DNA from 4 places in the Sodalis sp. RH24 genome. Region 2 is predicted to be linked to each of the others. Evidence: predicted binding sites of a transcription regulator. Region 2 holds the regulator's gene; each other region holds the start of a gene.
What was found. Region 2 encodes PhoB, which activates phosphate uptake and scavenging genes when phosphate is short. Its sites were predicted from a motif close to CTGTCATAAAACTGNCNNAT; they were not measured.
Positions count from the first base shown of each region.

Region 1: a site for PhoB is predicted at 1,834-1,853, ahead of serA (phosphoglycerate dehydrogenase). Genes of this name have one in related genera too.
Region 3: a site for PhoB is predicted at 1,657-1,676, ahead of ugpB (sn-glycerol-3-phosphate ABC transporter substrate-binding protein UgpB). Genes of this name have one in related genera too.
Region 4: a site for PhoB is predicted at 1,391-1,410, ahead of phoA (alkaline phosphatase). Genes of this name have one in related genera too.

Region 1 covers NZ_CP178729.1:4,494,259-4,497,467, reverse strand. Annotated here, with positions in the region: gene ACL2XG_RS20420 (5-formyltetrahydrofolate cyclo-ligase) at 1-287, shown strand, start outside; gene serA (phosphoglycerate dehydrogenase) at 418-1,650, opposite strand; gene rpiA (ribose-5-phosphate isomerase RpiA) at 1,966-2,622, opposite strand; gene ACL2XG_RS20405 (LysR family transcriptional regulator ArgP) at 2,840-3,209, shown strand, end outside.
Region 2 covers NZ_CP178729.1:2,215,030-2,218,238, forward strand. Annotated here, with positions in the region: gene ACL2XG_RS10200 (PstS family phosphate ABC transporter substrate-binding protein) at 1-215, opposite strand, end outside; gene phoR (phosphate regulon sensor histidine kinase PhoR) at 212-1,549, opposite strand; gene phoB (phosphate response regulator transcription factor PhoB) at 1,574-2,263, opposite strand; gene sbcD (exonuclease subunit SbcD) at 2,475-3,209, shown strand, end outside.
Region 3 covers NZ_CP178729.1:3,846,490-3,849,698, forward strand. Annotated here, with positions in the region: gene livF (high-affinity branched-chain amino acid ABC transporter ATP-binding protein LivF) at 1-173, shown strand, start outside; gene ugpB (sn-glycerol-3-phosphate ABC transporter substrate-binding protein UgpB) at 1,751-3,070, shown strand; gene ugpA (sn-glycerol-3-phosphate ABC transporter permease UgpA) at 3,136-3,209, shown strand, end outside.
Region 4 covers NZ_CP178729.1:2,784,581-2,787,789, reverse strand. Annotated here, with positions in the region: gene phoA (alkaline phosphatase) at 1-1,318, opposite strand, end outside; gene ACL2XG_RS12795 (endonuclease/exonuclease/phosphatase family protein) at 1,605-2,366, shown strand; gene clsB (cardiolipin synthase ClsB) at 2,369-3,209, shown strand, end outside.

The DNA of each region.
Region 1 (3,209 bases), 2.3 Mb from region 2:
TGAACCGCCTGCATATCAGCGAGCCGCGGCTGGACGTGACCCAGCTCTTGCCGGCGCGGCATCTCGATATACTGTTTACCCCGCTGGTGGCCTTTGATGCCCGGGGCCAGCGCCTGGGCATGGGCGGCGGCTTTTACGATCGCACCCTGCGGCACTGGCGGCGCGGCGCCGGCTTCTACCCCATCGGGCTGGCCCACGATTGCCAGCAGGTGGACGCCATACCGGCGGAGCCCTGGGATATCCCGTTGCCGGAAATTGTTACCCCGTCGCGGCACTGGCGCTGGTAAACCGCCGGGGACGGATGGCAGCCCTTGGCCCGGTGGTGTACCCGGCATGCACGGTAAGCTGGCGGTACCCATAAAAAAACCCCGGCTCGCTAAGCCGGGGCTGGGGTCGACCACGTCAGGCGCGCAGCTATCAGTACAGCAGGCGGGCGCGGATAGTGCCGGGTATCGCCTTCAGCAGCTGTAGGGCGGTATTTTCGGTATCGGTTTCCACATCAATGACCACATAACCGATTTCGGGCGTGGTTTGCAGATACTGGGCGGCGATATTGATGCTTTGCTCGGCAAAAATCTGGTTGATGCGGGTCAGGATCCCGGGACGGTTTTCATGGATATGCAGTAAACGGCTGACGTTATCACCATGTTCCGGCAGCGAGACTTCCGGGAAATTGACCGCCGACAGGGTCGAGCCGTTATCGGAGTATTTGGCCAGTTTGCCCGCCACTTCCACGCCGATATTTTCCTGCGCTTCCTCGGTGGATCCGCCGATATGCGGCGTCAGGATCACATTATCGAATTCACACAGCGGCGAGTTGAACGGATCGCTGTTGGTGGCGGGCTCTTCGGGGAACACGTCCACGGCGGCGCCGGCGATATGTTTACTGGCCAGGGCGTCGCACAGGGCCGGGATATCCACCACCGTACCGCGCGAGGCGTTGATAAACAGCGACCCCGGCTTCATATGGCCGAATTCTTCCTTGCCCATCATATTGCGGGTGGACTGGGTATCCGGCACATGCAGGGAGACCACGTCGCACATACCCAGCAGCTCAGGCAGCGAATCCACCTGGCGCGCGTTGCCCAGGGACAGTTTGCTCTCGATATCGTAATAGAACACCTGCATCCCCAGGCCTTCCGCCAGGATACTCAGCTGGGTGCCGATATGGCCGTAACCGATGATGCCCAGTTTCTTGCCGCGCGCTTCATAGCTGCCGCTCGCCTGCTTGTTCCACTGGCCGCGGTGCGCTTTGGCGTTGGCCTCCGGGACGCCGCGTATCATCAGCAGCATTTCGCCGAGCACCAATTCCGCCACGGAGCGGGTATTGGAAAAAGGCGCATTGAATACCGGCACGCCTTTTTTCAGCGCGGCTTTCAGATCGACCTGATTGGTGCCGATACAAAAGCAGCCGACGGCAACGAGTTTTTCCGCCGCGGCAAAGATGTCTTCCGTCAGGTGGGTACGGGATCGGATGCCGATAAAGTGCGCGTCGCGCACGGAGGCTTTCAGTGCCGCGGAATCCAGCGCGCCCTTATGGTATTCAATATTGGTATAACCGGCGCGTTTCAGGTTATCCACCGCGCTGGGGTGAACACCTTCGACCAACAGAAACTTAATCTTATCTTTTTCCAGCGATACTTTTGCCATTTCCCGACCCTTTTTGAGACTTCAGATGCGACTGCAACACACAGCACCCGGACAAAATAACAAAAATTACCGTGGCGGCAACAGGGCCGTTTATCCTTAAGACAGCATAAGACGCAGCCATAAGCGATTGCTATGGATAAATCCTCTGGTCTGGTGGAGAAGCGTCATATATATAGCAGGCCGATGGCATAAATGTGACATTTATCACTGAATTTCGCCTGCGGCGATAAAAGATGCTATGTAAACAAAATTAACATCCACCGCCGCCGGCGTGGAAAGCCGGCGGCGGCGGCGGGCGGCGGTAAAACCGGCCTGTTACTCGATAACCTGAACGCCCCCGGCGGTGCCGATCAGCGCCACATCCGCGCCGCGCCGGGCAAACAGGCCCACGGTCACCACGCCGGGCAGGCTGTTGATTTTGTCTTCCAGGGCCACCGCGTCCAGGATGCGCAGGTTGCGCACGTCCAGGATAATATTGCCGTTATCGGTTACCACGCCCTGGCGGTACTCCGGCAATCCGCCCAGTTTCACCAGCTCGCGCGCCACATAGGCGCGCGCCATCGGGATCACTTCCACCGGCAGGGGAAAATTGCCAAGGACGTCCACCCGTTTGGATCCATCGACGATACAGATAAATTTACGCGCGACCGCCGCGATGATTTTTTCGCGCGTCAGGGCCGCCCCGCCGCCTTTGATCATCTGCATCTGGCCGTTGATTTCATCGGCGCCGTCGACATAGATGTCCAGCACGTCGACGCTGTTGAGATCCAGCAGCGGGATACCGAGGCTCTTCAGCTTGGCCGAGGAGGCGTCCGAACTGGAGACCGCCCCTTCGATTTGATTCCTGATGCTGCCCAGGGCATCGATAAAATGCGCGGCGGTGGACCCGGTGCCGACGCCGACGATCGTGCCCGGTTTCACATACTTCAATGCCGACCAGCCCACCGCCTTTTTCAGTTCATCCTGCGTCATAAATAATTAAGCCCTTGGCTACGGAAAGTGGGCGGTATTATAAAACAATATCATCGCCGATGGCGTGAATTCCGCCACAACCCGCCGCATCCCGGATGCCCGCGCCTGACATGGCTAAAATTTTGCGTCCGCAACCGGGTCAATCTATGGCATAGTGAAAACCGGTGACCAAAAAGTACCTATTGATGCACAGAGATATCGACGCAGGGGATAAAGAATGAAACGCCCGGACTATCGGACGCTGCAGGCGCTTGACGCCGTGATACGGGAACGGGGTTTTGAACGCGCCGCGCAAAAATTATGTATCACCCAATCCGCGGTATCGCAGCGCATAAAACAACTGGAAAACCTGTTCGGCCAGCCGCTGCTGGTGCGTACCATTCCCCCACGGCCCACCGAACAAGGGCAAAAGCTGCTGGCCTTGCTGCATCAGGTGGAATTGCTGGAGGACGAATGGCTGGGCACCGATAACGGCAGCGACACGCCGCTGCTGCTGTCGCTGGCGGTGAATGCCGACAGCCTGGCGACCTGGCTGCTGCCGGCGCTGAAACCGGTGCTGACCGATTCGCCTATCCGCCTTAATTTAC
Region 2 (3,209 bases):
GTCGCCGCCGTCGCCGATCCGCCCGCCTGGATCTGCACGCCGACATCCGGATAGTCATGTCTGAAATCCGCCGCCCACAGGGCCATCATATTCGCCAGCGTATCGGAACCGCTGCTGGTGAGGCTACCCGACAGCACCGACAGCGGCCGCGCCGCCGCCGGCAGGGTCAACAGCAGGCAGAGCAGCCAGCCCAGGGTTTTTACAGCTTTTATCATCGGGATTTGACACGTGAAGGAGAAGTGGGGTTATTTTCGGCCAGGACGGGGAGGACAATCAACCGGTTGGGCAAGGTAAAAAAGAAGCGGGTACCCGCGCCCGGCTCGCTGATAACATCAAGATGGGCGTCATGATTGCCGAGCGCGTGCTTAACGATGGCAAGCCCAAGGCCGCTGCCGCCGGTCTGGCGCGAACGGGCTTTGTCAACCCGGTAAAAACGCTCGGTCAGGCGCGGTAAATGCTCCGGGGCGATGCCCGGCCCGTTATCGCTGACCTGAAACTGCGCGCCCTCAGCGGTACGCTGCCAGCACACCTCGATGCGGGTGCCCGGCGGCGTATGGATGACCGCATTGTATATCAGGTTCGACATCGCGCTGCGCAGCTGATCCTCATTGCCGCGCACCAGCAACTGTTCATTAACCCGGAACACGATCTCATGCCGTTCCTGGCTGAGCGCCCCGGCGCTTTGCTGCAGGCGCTTGAGAATGGCCGGAATATCGACGCGTTCATTGACCTCGCCCTGCGGCGCGGCCTCGATACGGGATAACACCAGCAACTGCTTGACCAGACGCTCCATGCGCTGCGTCTGATCCTGCATGGTGTGGATGGCCTTGGCGCGCATGGCTTCATCCATATCCTGGTCGTTCATCATTTCCAGATATCCCTGCAACACCGTCAGCGGCGTACGCAGTTCATGGCTGGCATTGGCGAAAAAGTTGCGCCTGGCGCCTTCCAGCTGGCGCATCTGGGTCACGTCGCGGGCCACCATTAACAGCTGGTCGTCGGTATAGGGCATCACGCGGAATTCAACGTAACGTTGCTTATTGAGCAGCAGGGTCAAGGGGCGCTCGAACGACTGGCCCTGGATATAGCTGTTGAATTCAGGATAGCGCAGCAGGTTAAGGATATGCTGGCCGTTGTCTTCCGGCCAGCGAAACCCGAGCAGCTGCTGCGCCAGGCCGTTGCACCAGAAAATATGGCCGTCGTCGGTCAACATCACCAGCGCATCAGGCAAGGTTTCCGCGCCGCTGCGAAAGCGTTTGAACAATGTCGCCAGTTCACGCCGCCGCCGCCGGTGGCGCAACTGCATCTGATGCAGGCCATAGAACAGCGGTTCCCAGCTTCCCCGCCCTTCCGGCGGCGTATGCCGGAGATCGACCCATAACCAGCGGGACAGCCGCAGTTGGTAATAATAGTTGCGCACCAGCGCGGCCAGCAGCGCCGCCACCAACAGCCAGGCCAGGTGGCCGACAAAAAGCGACAACAGCAGGGCCGGCAGGCAAAACAGCCCCAGTTCCAGCAAAATCTTACGCCAGGATAAACGTTCCAGCACCGGCAGAGCTCCCCTTATACCGCGCTAATAGCGCGCGGAAAAACGATAGCCGGTGCCGCGGACCGTCTGCACCATCCGATCGTGACCGCCGGTTTCCAGCGCTTTGCGCAGGCGGCGAATATGCACATCAACCGTCCGGTCCTCAACATACACATTAGTGCCCCAGACATGATTTAACAACTGTTCCCGGCTATATACCCGCTCGGGATGGGTCATGAAAAAGTGCAGCAGTTTAAATTCGGTCGGTCCCATCTCCAGGGCCAGTTCGTTGGAGGTTACCCGGTGCGACGACGGATCCAGGCTTAGGCCCTGCAGTTCAATCTTATCTTCCACCGCCATCGGCGAAATACGGCGCATCACCGCCTTGATCCTGGCCAGCAGCTCCTTGGGCGAGAACGGTTTGGTGATATAATCATCGGCGCCCACTTCCAGCCCCCGCACCCGGTCTTCCTCCTCGCCGCGCGCGGTCAGCATCATGACCGGAATATCGCGGGTCAATACCTCGCGTTTCATATGTTTGATAAATTGTATTCCCGAACCGCCTGGCAACATCCAGTCGAGCAATACCAGATCCGGATAAGGCTCCGCCATACGGCTGACCGCCGTGCCGTAGTCTTCGGCTTCGATGGGCTGGAAGCCATTCTGTTCAAGTACGAAGCACACCATTTCACGAATCGGCGCTTCGTCTTCCACGACTAATATGCGTTTTGCCATTTTTTCCTGCCATTAATCTCTGCGGTTAACGTGCCCGGGCATTATGCGTCACTTTTATGACAGATTTATTAAAATCAGCCCATCGTGCCAGAAGCATAGCGGATGGCGGTTTTTTTTCGTCCCGGGTTGCCAAATTAACAGCTTTACGTCGGCATCGCCCGGGGTAAGGTTTATACTCTCGCCCTGACTTTTGCACTCTGGCTGGAGCGTCATGCGGATCATTCACACTTCTGACTGGCACCTGGGTCAGTCGTTTTTCACCAAAAACCGCGCCCGGGAGCATCGCGCCTTCCTGCAATGGCTGGTGGCGCAGGTGGCAGAGCGGGATATCGACGCGGTGATCGTGGCCGGCGATATCTTTGATACCGGCACCCCGCCCAGCTATGCCCGCGAACTGTTCAACCGTTTCGTGGTGGCGTTGCAGCCGACCGGTTGCCAGCTGATCATACTGGCGGGCAATCATGACGCGGTGGCGACATTGAACGAATCCCGGGCGCTGCTGGCCTGCATGCATACCCGGGTTATCGCCGGCGGCGGGTTCGGCGCCCGGGACGATGACGACAACGCCGACGGCGACCGCGAAGACAGCGGCGGGCAACCGGTTTTTGTACTTAACGATCGTAGTGGAAAGCCGGGGGCGATACTGTGCGCCATCCCCTTTTTACGCCCGCGGGATGTGCTGACCAGCCGCGCCGGAGAATCGGGGGATGATAAACAGCGGGCGCTGATGGACGCCATCGCCGCACATTACCAGGCGCTATATGACCGGGCGCTGGCCCTGCGCGCCCGGTTGCCCGGCCGGCTGCCGATTATCGCCACCGGACACCTGACCACGGTGGGCGCCGCCACCACCGATTCGGTACGCGATATTTATATCGGCAGCCTGGACGCGTTTCCCGCCCAGCTGTTTCCTCCGGCGGATTATATCGCCCTCGGCCATATCCAC
Region 3 (3,209 bases), 1.6 Mb from region 2:
AGCAGTTGCGTCAGGAGGGGATGACCATTTTCCTGGTGGAGCAGAATGCGAACCAGGCGCTGAAACTGGCTGACCGCGGCTATGTGTTGGAAAACGGCCATGTGGTGCTGGAGGATAGCGGCGAGGCGTTGCTGGCGAACGAGGCGGTGCGCAGCGCTTATCTGGGCGGGTGAGGTTATGTTGCCGCGGCGAGGGTTTGGCTGATGCTTGCGGGGAGGTTTATGTTGCCGCGGCGAGGGTTTGGCCTGATGCTTGCGGGGAGATTTATGTTACCGCGGTGAGGGTTTGGCTGACGCTTGCGGGGAGGTTTATGTTGCCGCGGCGAGGGTTTGGCTGATGCTTGCGGGTGAGGTTTATGTTGCCGCGGCGAGGGCTTGGCTGATGCTTGCGGGGAGGTTTATGTTGCCGCGGCTGGGGTTTCGCTGACACTTGCGGGTGAGGTTTATGTTGCCGCGGCGAGGGCTTCGCTTGCCATGCGTTCGGCTATTTTATGTCGTGCCGGGTGCCGGCAAGCGACAAGGAGGCCGTACCGCGACGGCCTCCTTGACCTCCGCGCGTCCGGCAGATCGTGCGCCGCTGCGCGGTGCCCGGCATCACCCATCCCGGCTTGTGGACCGCCCGGCATGCGCTCCCGGCGCAGCCCGGGCTTTCGCCGCTCCCGGCGGCTCATCCAGCCGTGACGTGCGCCGCCGGCGCACTCTATGCCGGCACCACGTCAACACCATCGCCTGCCAGCAAAACAGCGTTTTGGGGTCCTTAGCGGTATGCGCTTACCGGGAAAGGTCTCAGTATTCCTTTTGCGCTAATGTTTACAGCCTGATGGCTAATGGCTAATGGCTAATGCTTAATGTTAAAACTCAAAACTCAAAACTCAAAACTCAAAACTCAAAACTCAAAACTCAAAACTCAAAACTCAAAACTCAAAACTGAATGATGAATGCCTTACTGCATGACTGCATGACTGCATGACTGTATGCCTGATGTTCGCTGTGCCAACGGTTTGCCATACGTGTTGCATTCCATAACAGTCAATCCTATGCCGACGCCAGCCCCCATCCAAAACAACAGCGCCGCAATCGCTTCATAATATGCCGTGCGAACAGCGACATAGGGACCGGCATAAAGCGCGCTGACGGCGCCTGTGACCCCGGCATGAGCCGCCGGGAGCGGCGAAAGGCCCGGTTGCGCCGGGAGCGCTAACCGGGCCGGTGCATCACGGGGGCATGGGCGGCGGAAGGCATCGCGCAGCGACGCGCGATCTGCCGGGCGCGCGGAGGTCAAGGAGGCCGTCGCGGTACGGCCTCTTTGTCGCTTGCCGGCACCCGGCATTCCATATAACCGCCGAACGCACGGCAAGCGAAACCTTCGCCGCGGCAACATAAACCTCCCCGCAAGCGTCAGCGAAACCTTCGCCGCGGCAACATAAACCTCCCCGCCGCCAGCCGCCAGCAGATTAATTTTGATGCGGCCCGCCTGTAAGCTCAAAGCGCAGTGGGCCTGCCGCGCCGGGGTGCGCTCCGGTGAACTGAGACTGCCCCTTCGCCCCCATCGGCAGGCTTTCCTGCTGGGAATTAAGGGCGTTAAGCCGACTCGCCGGTTAATTCCGACACCGTCAGGCCCGCCTGGCGACGCGCTGGGCGGAGAATTCGCCGCGCGCTGTCACCCCGCTGTCATAAGGGTGTTATTTTTCTGTCATTTCAGCATGTCATGTTACAGGCCGATGAACTTTTCCGGCATTCAGGAGCATGGCATGTTGAAGCACTCAATTCGTATCGCCGCCTTAAGCGTGGCGTTGACGCTGGCCGTGAGCACCAGCGCCCAGGCAGTGACCGAAATTCCTTTCTGGCATTCAATGGATAGCGTGCTGGGCACCGAGGTGGATTCCCTGGCCGCGCGCTTTAACCAGACGCATCCTGATTATCATGTCGTGCCGGTGTACAAGGGGAATTACGAGCAGGGTCTGACGGCGGGCATCGCGGCATTCCGTACCGGCACCGCGCCGGCGATTTTGCAGGTGTATGAAGTCGGCACCGCCACCATGATGGCCAGCAAGGCCTATAAGCCGGTGTACCAGGTGTTTGAACAGGCCGGCATCAAGAATGACGAGTCGGCGTTTGTGCCCACCGTTTCCGGCTACTACAGCGACAGTAAGACCGGGCATCTGCTGTCCCAACCCTTCAACAGCTCGACCCCGGTATTGTATTACAACAAGGACGCCTTTAAAAAAGCCGGACTGGATCCGGAACATGCCCCGCAAACCTGGCAGGAACTGGCCGCGGCGGCCGCTAAACTGCGCGCCAGCGGTATGGCATGCGGTTATGCCAGCGGCTGGCAGGGTTGGATCCAAATCGAGAACTTCAGCGCCTGGCATGGCCTGCCGGTGGCGACCAAGGATAACGGCTTTGCCGGCAACGACGCGGAGCTGATTTTTAATAAGCCCGAGCAGGTGAAGCATATCCAATTGCTGTCGGACATGAACAAGAAAGGGGATTTCAGCTATTTCGGTCGTAAGGACGAGTCCACCGAGAAGTTTTACAACGGCTCATGCGGCATGACCACCGCCTCGTCAGGCTCCCTGGCCGCGATTCGCCAGTATGCCAAGTTTAATTACGGCGTGGGTATGATGCCGTATGACGCCGACGTGAAGAACGCGCCGCAAAACGCTATTATCGGCGGCGCCAGCCTGTGGGTGATGAGCGGTAAGGATGACGCGACCTATAAAGGGGTGGCGGAGTTCCTGCAGTTCCTTGCCCAGCCTGATATCGCCGCCGAGTGGCATCAGAAAACCGGTTACCTGCCCATCACCACCGCCGCGTATGAGCTGACCCGATCCCAGGGTTTTTATGACAAAAACCCCGGCGCCGATATCGCCACCCGCCAGATGCTGAATAAACCGCCGTTGCCGTTCACCAAAGGCATGCGGTTGGGCAATATGCAGCAAATCCGCACCGTGGTGGACGAAGAGCTGGAACGCGTCTGGACCGGCAAGGCCACGCCTCAGGAGGCCCTGGACAGCGCGGTTAAACGCGGCAACCAGTTGCTGCGCCGGTTTGAACAATCGCTGAAGTAAACCTCAGTTGGCGACCCGCCGCGCCGTGCGGCGGGTACATTTTTGCATTGCGGGTTGGGTTGTTTATGGCTATCGCGCCCCATCGCGGATTCAAACAACGCTGGCTGGCCTATCTTCTGGTGCTGCCGCAGTTGGTGAT
Region 4 (3,209 bases), 570 kb from region 2:
GTCCCTGGGATTCGGGGTCTTCAGAATTGCCGTAGCTGATGGCCATCACCGCGCCGTCTTTCGTGGTCAGCGCCTGGGTCAGGCCGGGGGCCTTGGCGTCCGCTTCGATAATCTGGCTGGAGTGGGCGTGATCGGCGGTGACCACCACCAGCGTATGGCCGTCGGCGCGGGCGAATTCCAGCGCCTTTTGCACCGCTTCATCCAGGTCCACCGTCTCGCCGAACTGGCCGCACGGGTTGGCGGCATGGTCCTGTTTATCAATGGATGCGCCTTCAACCTGCAGGAAAAAGCCGTTGGGATGGGTTTTCAGCAGATCGATGGCTTTTTGCGTCATGGCCGCCAGGGTAGGCACCCCGGCGCCGCGTTTGGGATTATCGCTACAGGTAACCGGCGGCTTATCAATATTGCCGTGATAGACGGCTTTCGGGCCCTGCCAGCGCACCGGCATATTGCCCTCGGCAAACAGGCCCAGCAAGGGTTTGTCCTGGTTGGCCAGGGCTACGCCGTTCAGGCCATCCAGGTCGCTCACCAACTGATAGCCGCGCGCCACGGCTTGTTCCCGCAGGGTTTTACCCTGCCACTCCCCGGCCTTGGCGGTTTCGCCAAAGGTTTTGGCGCCGCCGCCCAGCGTCACGTCGGCGCGGGCCGCCAGCAGCTGTTCGGCAATGGAGCCGCGCCCCTGGTTTTCCAGCGCCTGGGTGGGGCAATCTTTACTGGTCACTTCCGGGCCGTAGCATTTGCGGGAGCTGACGTGGGCCACCAGCGCCGCCGGGGTGGCGTCCTCCAGTTCAGCGGTGGACACGTTGCCGGTGGCTTTACCGGCCGCCTTGGCCAGTTCCAGGATGGTCATATGATCCTTGCCGAACACATCGACGCCCAGCGCGCCGTTATAGGTTTTCACCCCGGTGGACCACGCGGTGGCCGACGCCGCCGAGTCGGTGACGTAGCCGGGTTTATGGGTGGTCTTGTCCAGCGCGTAATGGGTGTATTGACCGGTCAGCGGCAGCGCGTCGATCCCGGGGAACGCGTTGCCCGCGCCCAGCGCGTAGTTGCGCGCGGCGGTGATTTCCGAGTCCCCCATGCCATCGCCAATCAACAGGATGACGTTTTTTGCCTGCTGGTTGTTCAGCGCCGCCTTCAGCGCCTCGGTCTGATCGGCCTGCAGGCGGCGTGCGCCGCCGGGCTGGGTAATATCCCCCTGCGCCGCGCGCAGGCTGTCCGCGCCGGCGGCCGATACGCTGCGCGCCAGCAGGCCGTTGCCGCCCGCCAGGGCGAGGGTCAGGACGAGGGAAAGTACGGGTTGGTGCGGATGCGGCATAAAGAAGGCTCCTGTTGCCGGACGAGAAGAAGGGTATGTCTGAATTTATTATTATGTAAGTCTACGTAACCCGGATGTCATTTTTATGACACCCGGAGATAACCGCCGCGGTCAAACTTGGCGAGGTTGTCCGGCAGCAGCTAAGATAGTAAGCACATTAACTAATAATGACTTCTCACCTATTCTACCCGCGCTATATCGGGGAGTGGGTTTTTGCCGCTTAATTTTGCAGGGGTTCGAGATCATGCTGCGAACGGATTATCATCAAAATAAGGATGTACCGGGCATGCCGCAAGTGGAGCAGGGATTTTCCTTTAAGGTGCTGACCATCAATACCCATAAGGGCTTTGCCGCCTTTAACCGGCGTTTTATCCTGCCGGAACTGCGCGAAGCGGTGCGTACCGTGGCGCCCGATATCGTGTTCCTCCAGGAAGTCCTGGGCACGCACGAAAAGCATTCGCAACGCTTCGATAACTGGCCGGTGGTGCCGCAGTACGAATTTCTGGCCGACACCATGTGGGCCGATTTCGCCTACGGGCGCAACGCGGTCTATCCCGACGGCGATCACGGCAATGCGCTGCTTTCCCGTTTCCCCATCACCCGCCAAAGCAATCTGGACGTGTCCATCGACGGCACGGAGAAGCGCGGCATGCTGCACTGCGTGCTGCAGGTGCCTGGCCGTGAGCTGGAGCTGCATATGATTTGCGTGCACCTGGGGCTGAAGGAAGCGCATCGCCGCGAGCAGATGCTGCGCATGAGCAGGCATATTGCCACGCTGCCGGCGGATGCGCCGCTGGTGGTGGCCGGTGATTTCAACGACTGGCGCCAGCGCGCCAATACGCTTTTGCGGCGCGAAGCCGGCCTGGTGGAGGTCTTTACCCAGGCGCGCGGCCGACCGGCCCGTACTTTCCCCGCCCGCTTTCCCCTGCTGCGCCTGGACCGTATTTATGTCAGGAACGCCCGCATCAGCGAGCCGACCTCCCTGGCCAACCAACCCTGGTCGCATTTATCCGACCATGCTCCCCTCGCCGTGGAGATCCATTTATGAATATGAATATGGAGTGGCGCGACGGCAATCGCATCAAGCTGCTGGAAAACGGCGAAGCGTTTTTCCCGGCCCTGTACGAGCGCATCGGCCAGGCCAGGAAAGAGGTGCTGCTGGAGACTTTTATCCTGTTCGAGGATAAAGTCGGCAAGGCGCTGCAGGAAAACCTGATTGCCGCCGCCAGGCGCGGGGTGCGGGTGGAAATCATGGTCGACGGTTACGGCTCGGCGGATCTGTCCGACAGCTACGTCGGCGCCCTCACCGCCGCGGGAGTGCATTTCCGTTATTACGATCCCCGCCCGGCGTTTATGGGCATGCGCACCAATCTGTTCCGCCGCCTGCATCGTAAAATCGTGGTGGTGGACGGCGTTATCGCCTTTATCGGCGGCATTAATTTTTCCGCCGAGCACCTGAGCGACTACGGCCCGGAGGCCAAGCAGGACTATGCGGTGGAGGTGGAGGGGCCGGTGGTGGAGGATATCCATCGCTTTACCCTACAGGCCTTGTATAAGGAAGACCACCATCGCAGCTGGCTGCGCCGGCGCTCCAGGCTGCCGGCCCATAACCGCCAGCCCGGCGAGGCCCAGGCGCTGTTTGTCTATCGGGATAACGATGAACACGATACCGATATAGAGCGCCACTATATCGATATGCTGCGCGGCGCAAAACGCGAGGTCATCATCGCCAATGCCTATTTTTTCCCCGGCTACCGCCTTTTGAAGGAGATGCGCAACGCCGCCCGGCGCGGCGTGCGCATGGTGCTGATTGTCCAGGGCGAGCCGGATATGCCGATCGTGACGGTCGGCGCGCGCATGTTATACAATTATCTGGTGCCGGAAGGGGTGA